Regions from separate parts of the Solibacillus sp. FSL W7-1472 genome, predicted to be linked through region 3. Evidence: riboswitches for the same ligand, from Rfam matches in the RefSeq annotation. Region 3 holds a riboswitch; each other region holds the start of a gene.

Evidence for each region. Region 3 has a riboswitch for S-adenosylmethionine ahead of metK (methionine adenosyltransferase). Riboswitches for the same ligand answer to the same signal wherever they lie in the genome.
Region 1: linked by a shared signal. The riboswitch ahead of MKY07_RS17985 (bifunctional homocysteine S-methyltransferase/methylenetetrahydrofolate reductase) and the one ahead of metK (methionine adenosyltransferase) in region 3 are both predicted to bind S-adenosylmethionine.
Region 2: linked by a shared signal. The riboswitch ahead of metA (homoserine O-succinyltransferase) and the one ahead of metK (methionine adenosyltransferase) in region 3 are both predicted to bind S-adenosylmethionine.
Region 4: linked by a shared signal. The riboswitch ahead of MKY07_RS01780 (O-acetylhomoserine aminocarboxypropyltransferase/cysteine synthase family protein) and the one ahead of metK (methionine adenosyltransferase) in region 3 are both predicted to bind S-adenosylmethionine.

What each region holds. Positions count from the first base shown of each region.
Region 1 covers NZ_CP150208.1:3,606,888-3,609,094, reverse strand. Annotated here, with positions in the region: gene hemG (protoporphyrinogen oxidase) at 1-977, shown strand, start outside; SAM riboswitch class I at 1,064-1,161, shown strand; gene MKY07_RS17985 (bifunctional homocysteine S-methyltransferase/methylenetetrahydrofolate reductase) at 1,264-2,207, shown strand, end outside.
Region 2 covers NZ_CP150208.1:1,860,483-1,862,689, forward strand. Annotated here, with positions in the region: gene MKY07_RS09165 (nucleoside-diphosphate sugar epimerase) at 1-585, shown strand, start outside; SAM riboswitch class I at 658-765, shown strand; gene metA (homoserine O-succinyltransferase) at 923-1,864, shown strand; gene MKY07_RS09175 (ABC transporter ATP-binding protein) at 1,916-2,207, opposite strand, start outside.
Region 3 covers NZ_CP150208.1:2,878,272-2,880,478, forward strand. Annotated here, with positions in the region: gene metK (methionine adenosyltransferase) at 102-1,298, opposite strand; SAM riboswitch class I at 1,562-1,677, opposite strand; gene pckA (phosphoenolpyruvate carboxykinase (ATP)) at 1,877-2,207, shown strand, end outside.
Region 4 covers NZ_CP150208.1:360,907-363,113, reverse strand. Annotated here, with positions in the region: gene MKY07_RS01780 (O-acetylhomoserine aminocarboxypropyltransferase/cysteine synthase family protein) at 1-1,111, opposite strand, end outside; SAM riboswitch class I at 1,228-1,342, opposite strand; gene nfsA (oxygen-insensitive NADPH nitroreductase) at 1,588-2,207, shown strand, end outside.

The DNA of each region.
Region 1 (2,207 bases), 730 kb from region 3:
TCCCGAATACTAAATTTACTAAAGAAAGCTCTATCGGTACGTTTTTAGAATATTTTTTAGGTGAAGAAATTGTTCGAAAGCAAATTGCTCCAGTATTGGCAGGAGTTTATTCAGGCGATTTATATCAATTAAGCCTGGCATCTACATTGCCGTATTTAGTGGATTATAAAAACAACTACGGATCGATTATTAAAGGCTTCGAGGCACATCGCGAGCAATTCGAAAAAGCTGCGAATAAGAAGTTTATTTCTTTCCGTCCGGGTTTATCAGCATTAATCAATCGTTTAGAAGAACAGCTGCCGGAAGTTGAATTCATGAGAAAGACAGTAACAAAGCAAATTCTAAAAAAAGGTGAGCAATATGAAGTCGTGCTGGAAGATGAAACAATATTGGCAGATATTGTTGTACTGGCCGTTCCAAATGAGACGGTACGTCATGTAATACAGGATGATTCATTAGAGGAACAGCTGAAAAAGTTCACGACGGCATCTACTTTAACGATGTATGTTGGCTTTGATGTACCGGACGATATATTACCGGCTGATGGTACCGGCTTTATCGTTTCGCATAATAGTGATTTAATTTGTAATGCATCGACATGGACGAGCCGTAAATGGAAGCATACGTCAGCAGAAGGCAATTTACTCGTTCGCTTGTTTTATAAAGATATTAATCCGCGCTATGAAGAGTTGGCAGCCATGTCAGATGAAGAACTGACAAAAGTTGCATTGGAAGACATTCGTCTCAGCTTAGGTGTTGAAGCGGATCCAACTGTCATTAATGTAACAAAGTGGATTGACCAAATGCCGCGCTATGATTTGGCGCATAATGAAGCCTTATCAAAAGTTATACAGCAACTGGCAACGGATTACCCGAATGTTCTATTAGCGGGATGTGCCTATTTCGGAGTAGGAATCGGTGCTTGTATTCAAAACGGCAAAAAAACAGCTGAACACATTATTAGTCGAATTATGTAAAGAAATACTTCATTCAGCTAAAGGGTATTGACGGACGTATTAGATAACGTTATGATTCATTTAAATATTTCAAAAATTCATATTATTTCTTATCAAGAGAAGTCGAGGGACTGGCCCGATGAAACTTCAGCAACCAACATTAAGTCAGGTGCTAAATCCAGTGGCGAATGCCAGAAGATGAGAAGGGATTAAGTCGATAACTACTATGCCTTCTTTTCTTTAATGAAAGAAGGCTTTTTTGTATCGTAAAAATACTGAAAATACTGTAAATGATGGAGTGAAGGCAATGGGTTTACTTGAAGAATTACAAACACGGGTTTTAACAGCCGACGGAGCAATCGGGACACTTCTTTATTCATATGGGTTGGATTATTGCCATGAAGAAATGAATATTGCCCGTCCTGATATTATAGAGAAAATTCATAGTGAATATATTGCGGCAGGTGCAGATATTATTCAGACCAATACATATGGAGCTAACCGCATTAAGCTTGCACGTTATGGTTATGAAAATCGTGTGAAGGAGTTTAATGAAGCAGCGTTAAAGATCGCAAAGCGGGCAGCTTCCCTGGATGGGCAATATGTTCTTGCAACGATCGGTGGTATTCGGGGAATTCGTAAAAGTGATGCAACATTAGATGAAATTTTAGCTGCGTTCCAAGAACAGGCGGAAGTATTACTAGCAGGTGAACCGGATGGATTTTTATTGGAAACGTATTACGATTTTGAAGAATTATCGCATTGTGTCCATCTATTACGTTCGATGACCGATTTGCCGATCATTGCTCAAATGACGATGCAGGAACCGGGTGTCCTTCAAAATTTAATGACGTTAAATGAAGCGTTTCAAGACTTGGAAAGGTTAGGTGCAGATATTGTTGGGAGTAACTGCCGATTAGGTCCTTTCCATACAATTCAGGCATTTGAAGGGGTTAATTTACCGAATAAAGCTTTTTTATCAGCTTATCCGAATGCATCATTATTGGACATTGAAGATGGTCGAGTAGTTTATGAGTCGGAAACCGATTATTTCGCACGTGCAGCAGTTGAACTCGTAAACCAAGGTGTCCGTTTAATTGGCGGATGCTGCGGGACGACACCGAAGCATATTGCAGCCGTAAAAAAACGTTTGGTGAATATGCAGCCAATTGAAACAAAAGAAGAAAAACACAGGTCTACACAATTTGTCCGAATTCCGGAGCCACGTAAACAGGAGCCGCTCCACGAAAA
Region 2 (2,207 bases), 1.0 Mb from region 3:
ATGCTCATTTCATTTGAGAAGGCAAAGCTGAAAAATGTTGAGTTATTAGCCGAAATTTTGTTAGTGGAACCGTTATTTATTCATGATTTAACGAATAAAATGTTACGACTGGGTATGATTGTGAAGGAACAGGAATTTGCACTTACCGCTAAGGGTAAGTCACAGCTGGAATCGGGCATTTTTGAAGAGGAGCTTGAAGAAACAAGTTATTTTATTCAATACAGCCCGATCCATGAGCAGCCACTGGATGGTGATCTGGAGGAATTTGCGGATTTGGAGGAGTTTCCGGAGCCTTTCCCGACAATCGAAACGGAAGAAATCGAAGCAATTGAAGAAGCGGTGCTGATTGAGTTCATTCAGCAGCAACTATCCGAACAACCGGTTGCGGAAGATGAAGTACCGCATTATATTTCAAGTGTTGTTTCGACGGAATCGATCCAGATTAATGATATACCGGTCCTATGTTTTTTGCTTTTCGATCAAAAGGAAAACAGACATTTTATGCGGGTATACAATACATTGACACGTGTATGGGATGAACAGCTGGAGACAATGTTATTCAATATAGAAAAAGAGCAGCTTTAGTAAGCGTGAAATAATATTTTTAGAATTATTGCAAAATTACAAAGTACATGATACACTAATGACAATTTAATAGTCTTATCAAGAGAAGCGGAGGGACTTGGCCTTATGATGCTTCAGCAACCTCTAGTTCAACTAGAAAGGTGCTACTTCCAGCAAGGTGTGAACCTTGGCAGATAAGAACGGGTAAAAAGGCCCCTCTCATTTCTGTTTTTGCTGGAATGAGAGGGGCTTTTTATATTGTTCTGGAACAGTTTGTTTCAATCGTAAAACAATGCATTGCCTGAAAACTACAGATTATTAAAAGATTGCTGAAAAAGTTTATGAGGGGGAAAGTGGAATGCCGATTAATATTCCGAAACATTTACCGGCGGGAGAGCTGCTTAGAAAAGAGAAGATTTTCGTTATGGAGGAAGACCGTGCGAAAACGCAACAAATTCGACCGTTAAATATTTTAGTGTTTAATTTAATGCCTGAAAAAGAAAAAACCGAACTGCAGTTGCTGCGTTTACTCGGGAATACACCGTTACAGGTAGATGTGACATTTTTAAACACGGCTACATACGAATCAAAAAATGTTTCCAAATCACATTTAGATACATTTTATCGAACATTCGACCAAGTGAAGCACCGTCGCTTTGATGGGCTCATTATTACAGGAGCGCCAGTAGAGAAAATGGATTTTGAAGATGTTGGATACTGGAATGAGATTACGCATGTTATGGACTGGGCAGATGAACATGTCACTTCGATTATGTATATATGTTGGGGCGCCCAAGCTGCCTTGTATCACCATTTTGGCATCGGAAAATTCGAATTGCCGAAGAAATGCTCCGGTGTTTATTCCCATGTGATTACGGATTTAACAGTAGATTTAGTGCGGGGATTCAGTGATGAGTATGTGGCACCTCATTCACGCCACACGTCGGTTTCAATTGATGAAGTGCGGGCACACCCTGACTTGCGACTATTAAGCTATTCGGATGATGCAGGCGTGTTTATTGTGCAATCGAAAAACAATAAACATATTATGATTACAGGGCATCTGGAATATGATGCAACGACTTTATCGGATGAGTATTTCCGCGATATTGAGAAAGATCCGGACAATACGGAAATTCCGATCAACTATTTCCCGAATAACGACCCGTTGCAGGCACCGAAAAATGTTTGGCGTGCCCATTCGCATCTGTTGTTCTACAACTGGCTGAACTACTACGTATACCAAGAAACGCCGTATGAATGGCATTACGTCGATGAAAATATTGAATATCATATTTAATTTGTGTAAATGAAATGAACCAGCAGGAGGTGGACTCCTGCTGGTTCATTTTTATTTAATTGCAACCCAGGCACGTTCGCGTTCGATCTGCAAACTAATTTCCCGCCCGAAGAAATCGCTTAATAATTCGTCTGTTAAAACAACTTCGCGTGCATTGGCTTCGACATTTTTTCCGTCTTTCATTAAAAGTACATGGCTAAAACAAGGAAGTATTTCTTCTACATGATGCGTCACGTAAATTAGGGTAGGGCCGTTTTCTGCTTGTGCAATCTGTTCTATTGTTTGCAGCAAGTTTTCCCGTTCGATTAAGTCCAGACCGCCACATGGCTCATCCAATATTAAA
Region 3 (2,207 bases):
CCTCTTTGAATCTTATAAATCTATACCTTGTTAAAAAGAAATCTTATATAAGATCATAAAAAAGGAGCTATCCATTAAACTGGATGCTCCTTTTTATTATATTAAATTCCTGCTTTAGCTTTCAATTCAGCCGCTTTATCCGTACTTTCCCATGGCACATTTAAATCTGTGCGACCGAAATGTCCGTATGCTGCTGTTTGCTTATAAATCGGACGACGTAAATCAAGCATTTTAATAATGCCCGCAGGACGTAAATCAAATAGCTCACGTACCCAGTTCACGATTTTTGATTCTTCTACTTTTCCTGTACCGAATGTATCAACCGCGATTGATACAGGTTGTGCAACACCGATTGCATACGCCAGTTGCACTTCAGCACGGTCAGCTAGGCCAGCTGCTACAATGTTTTTAGCAACATAACGTGCTGCATATGCTGCAGAGCGGTCAACTTTTGTCGCATCCTTACCGGAGAATGCTCCGCCACCATGACGCGCATAGCCGCCGTAAGTATCAACAATAATTTTACGACCTGTAAGACCTGCATCTCCTTTAGGCCCGCCGATTACGAAACGACCTGTTGGGTTGATGAAGTATTTTGTTGCTTCATCCAATAATTGAGCAGGAACAACCGGTTTAATAACGTGCTCTTTAATATCTGTTTGAATTTGTTCTAATGTTGCTTCTTCATCATGCTGTGTTGAAATAACGATTGTATCCACACGAACAGGTTCATTGTTTTCATCATATTCGATTGTTACTTGTGTTTTACCATCCGGACGTAAATATTCCAATTCTCCTGATTTACGTACTTCTGTTAAACGACGTGCTAATTTATGAGCTAAAGAAATTGGCATCGGCATTAATTCCGGTGTTTCGTTACATGCATAGCCGAACATTAATCCTTGGTCGCCTGCACCGATTGCTTCCAGTTCATCATCCGTCATTGAACCTTCACGTGCTTCCAATGCTTGGTCAACACCTTGTGCAATGTCAGGTGATTGCTCTCCTACAGCTACTAGTACTGCAAGGTTTTCCGCATCAAAGCCGTACTTACCGCGTGTGTAGCCGATTTCTGCCACTGTATCACGGATAATTCCTTTCATATCTACATAAGTAGAAGTTGTAATCTCACCAGATACTAGTACTAAGCCTGTTGTTACCGTAGTTTCACAAGCTACACGTGCATTTGGATCTGCAGCTAAAATAGCGTCTAAAATGGCATCCGAAATTTGGTCACAAATTTTATCCGGATGTCCTTCCGTTACACTTTCTGATGTAAACAGTCGACGATTTGTCATGTCATTTCCTCCTAAATCACTTTGGCAATTGTTTTTTATTGATACGGTACTCATTACCCATGTCCGTTATATAAAGCAATTACGCTAATGCGTATCTACCTTTTAACGTCAAGCTATATTTGCTTTAACACGAGGGTCTGAAAGGCTGTAACTATATAATTTTCGCTCAGCACGAAATTGTAAAACAAAATAAAAAAAATCCTTTCTCTCATAGCCGTGTTCATCACACGTGAGGAAAGGATATTACGTTTCGTTACCTTTCACTCTTATCGTTCAAGGGAATTTTTGCCCTTGCATCAGGTTGGCACCAACACGTATAAAATATACGCAGGTTGCCGGGTTTCATAGGGCCTGCCCCTCCACCAGCTCGGGATAAGAGTATCCGTTCAATTAAACATCTTACGCAAAAAAACAAGTGCTGTCAACAAATTTTGACGTATTTCGCAATGTTTAAAATTCCGGAAAAAATAATTTGCAATTAGTATAGATTATTTCACTTAATGTGTTATACTATTTTTGAATTAGGAATCAACTCCCCTCTATAAGGGAATACTATAAAAAAGGATGGTATTTAATAGATGAATTCGGTAGAAATTGCTAACGAGCTGAAAGAACTTTTAAACGGGGAAAACATCAAAACTCAATTATCTGTTCCACAATTAGTTGAAAAAGCTACATCACGCGGAGAAGCCGTGCTGACTGTTGAAGGTGCATTACGTGCCCAAACAGGAAAATACACTGGCCGTTCTCCAAAAGATAAATATATAGTAAAAGAAGAAATTTGCAACAATAAAATCGATTGGGGCAAAGTTAACCGTCCGATTTCTGCAGAGGTATTTGATAAACTTTATGTGAAAGTTGTAAATTACTTAAAAGAACGTGACGAGTTATATGTATTCAACGGTTTTG
Region 4 (2,207 bases), 1.4 Mb from region 3:
CATCGCCAACGTTCGCTACATGTGAGAACAATTCCACGTTATCGATTACTTGGCGGCCAGCTTCACGTCCGCCTTTAATTCCGAACGTAATGATTGATCCGAAGCCGTTTTTCAAATACTTTTTCGCTAAATCATGTGTCGCAAAATCTTCAAAGCCGTTGTAATTCACGTACTCCACAAATGGGTGGTTTCTTAAATACTCGGCAACTTTCTGTGTATTTTCATTGTGTCGGACAATACGCAAATGAAGCGTTTCAAGTCCTTGCAGGAAATTAAATGCCGCGTCAGCAGATAATGTTGGACCAAAATCACGCAATAGTTGAACACGAAGCTTTGTCGCAAATGCAGCGCCTGCTGTGTCAATTCCGTATCTTAGACCGTGGTATGAAGTATCGGGTTCTGTAAACCCTGGATGTCTTCCTTGTGTCCAGTCGAATTTACCGGCATCAACGACAATCCCGCCGATCGTCGTTCCATGACCGCCAATCCATTTTGTTGCAGAATGAATGACAACATCCGCGCCGAATTCAATCGGATTACTTCCATATGGGGAAGCAAATGTGCTGTCGATTAATAAAGGAAGACCATTGTCATGAGCGATGTTTGCTACCGCTTCAATATCCAGTACTTTCAAGCTTGGATTTCCGATAATTTCTGCGAAGATTGCCTTCGTTTTATCAGTGATTGCCGCTTGGAAATTTTCAGGATTTGATTCATCTACGAATTTTACTGTAATGCCGTAACGAGGCAATGTTGTCGCGAATAAATTATAAGTCCCACCGTAAAGTGAACCTGCCGCAACAATTTCATCCCCTGCACCGGCTACGTTTAAAATAGAAAATGCTACTGCTGCTGCGCCAGATGAAAGCCCTACTGCAGCTGTGCCCCCTTCTAATAAAGCAACCCGTTCTTCAAATGCCCCGACTGTCGGGTTCATAATTCTTGAATAAATATTGCCTGTTTCCTGTAATGCAAATAGACGTTGCGCATGAGCTGTGTCATTAAATGCATAGGCCGTTGTACGGTAAACCGGAACTGCAATTGCTCCTGTTTCCGGGTCTGGCTTTTGACCCCCGTGTAATAATAATGTTTCTGGTCTTAAATTTGTCATTTTAATACCCCCAAAAATTTAATCGATGGTGAAATCGGTGTTTTTGAGGAGGATTTTTTAAATGAAAAAAACCCCCTTCAGTTAAGAAGAGGGTTGCGCATGAGCAAGTTTGCCTCCTCTTATCTTTCAAAATGATTGTCCATTTTGTAGGATTTAGCACCTTAGTCAGTTCATCACTTACTGGTTGCCGGGCATCTCAGGGCCTATTCCCTCCGCCGCTCTTGATAAGAGTTATGTGATTTGTGTTCCATCGTTGAGTCTCAGTATAAAACATACTAATCCGATATGTCAACACAAAAAATTAAAATTTTCAGATTTCTATTCTGATTACTCTTATCTGTATTTAACGATATGCAAAAATTTCCTCCCTATGAATTGAATAGACGCTTATAATCGACTTCAACTAAAATATTGACTAAAATAAGCTTGAAGGATATACCATTAAGATTTTTATTACATAAAAGGGAGATGTTCACGTGAATACAAAAGAATTATTACGCAGTCACACATCTGTTCGCAAATATACAGGTGAGGAAATTTCAAAAGAAACTGTCATCGATTTAATCGAAACAGCACAAATGGCGGCAAGCTCGCATTTTGTGCAGGCATACAGTGTTATCTGGGTAACGGATGAAGAAAAGAAAACTAAGCTGGGTGAACTGTCTAAAAACGAATTCCAATTCAAAACAGCTGGTGCCTCTTTCTTGTTTTGCGTAGATTTCAAACGTTTGCAGGTAGCTGGTCAAAAGCACGGAGTCGATATTTCTGCTGACACGGCTGAAAACGTGCTTGTAGGTGTAGCAGATGTTGCATTATTTGCGCAAAACTTTGTTATTGCAGCAGAATCAATGGGTTACGGCATTTGCTATATTGGCGGTGCCCGTACAAATCCTAAGGAAATTAGCGAGCTGTTCAATTTACCGGAATATGTTTTCCCGCTATTTGCGATGACGATTGGTACACCGACAAAACGCAATGAAACAAAACCGCGCTTACCAGTAGCTGCGGTATTGCATGAAAATGGCTATGACGTTGATCAATACGATACGCTTCTAGATGAGTATGATGGAATTATGGAAGACTATTACAGCAGCCG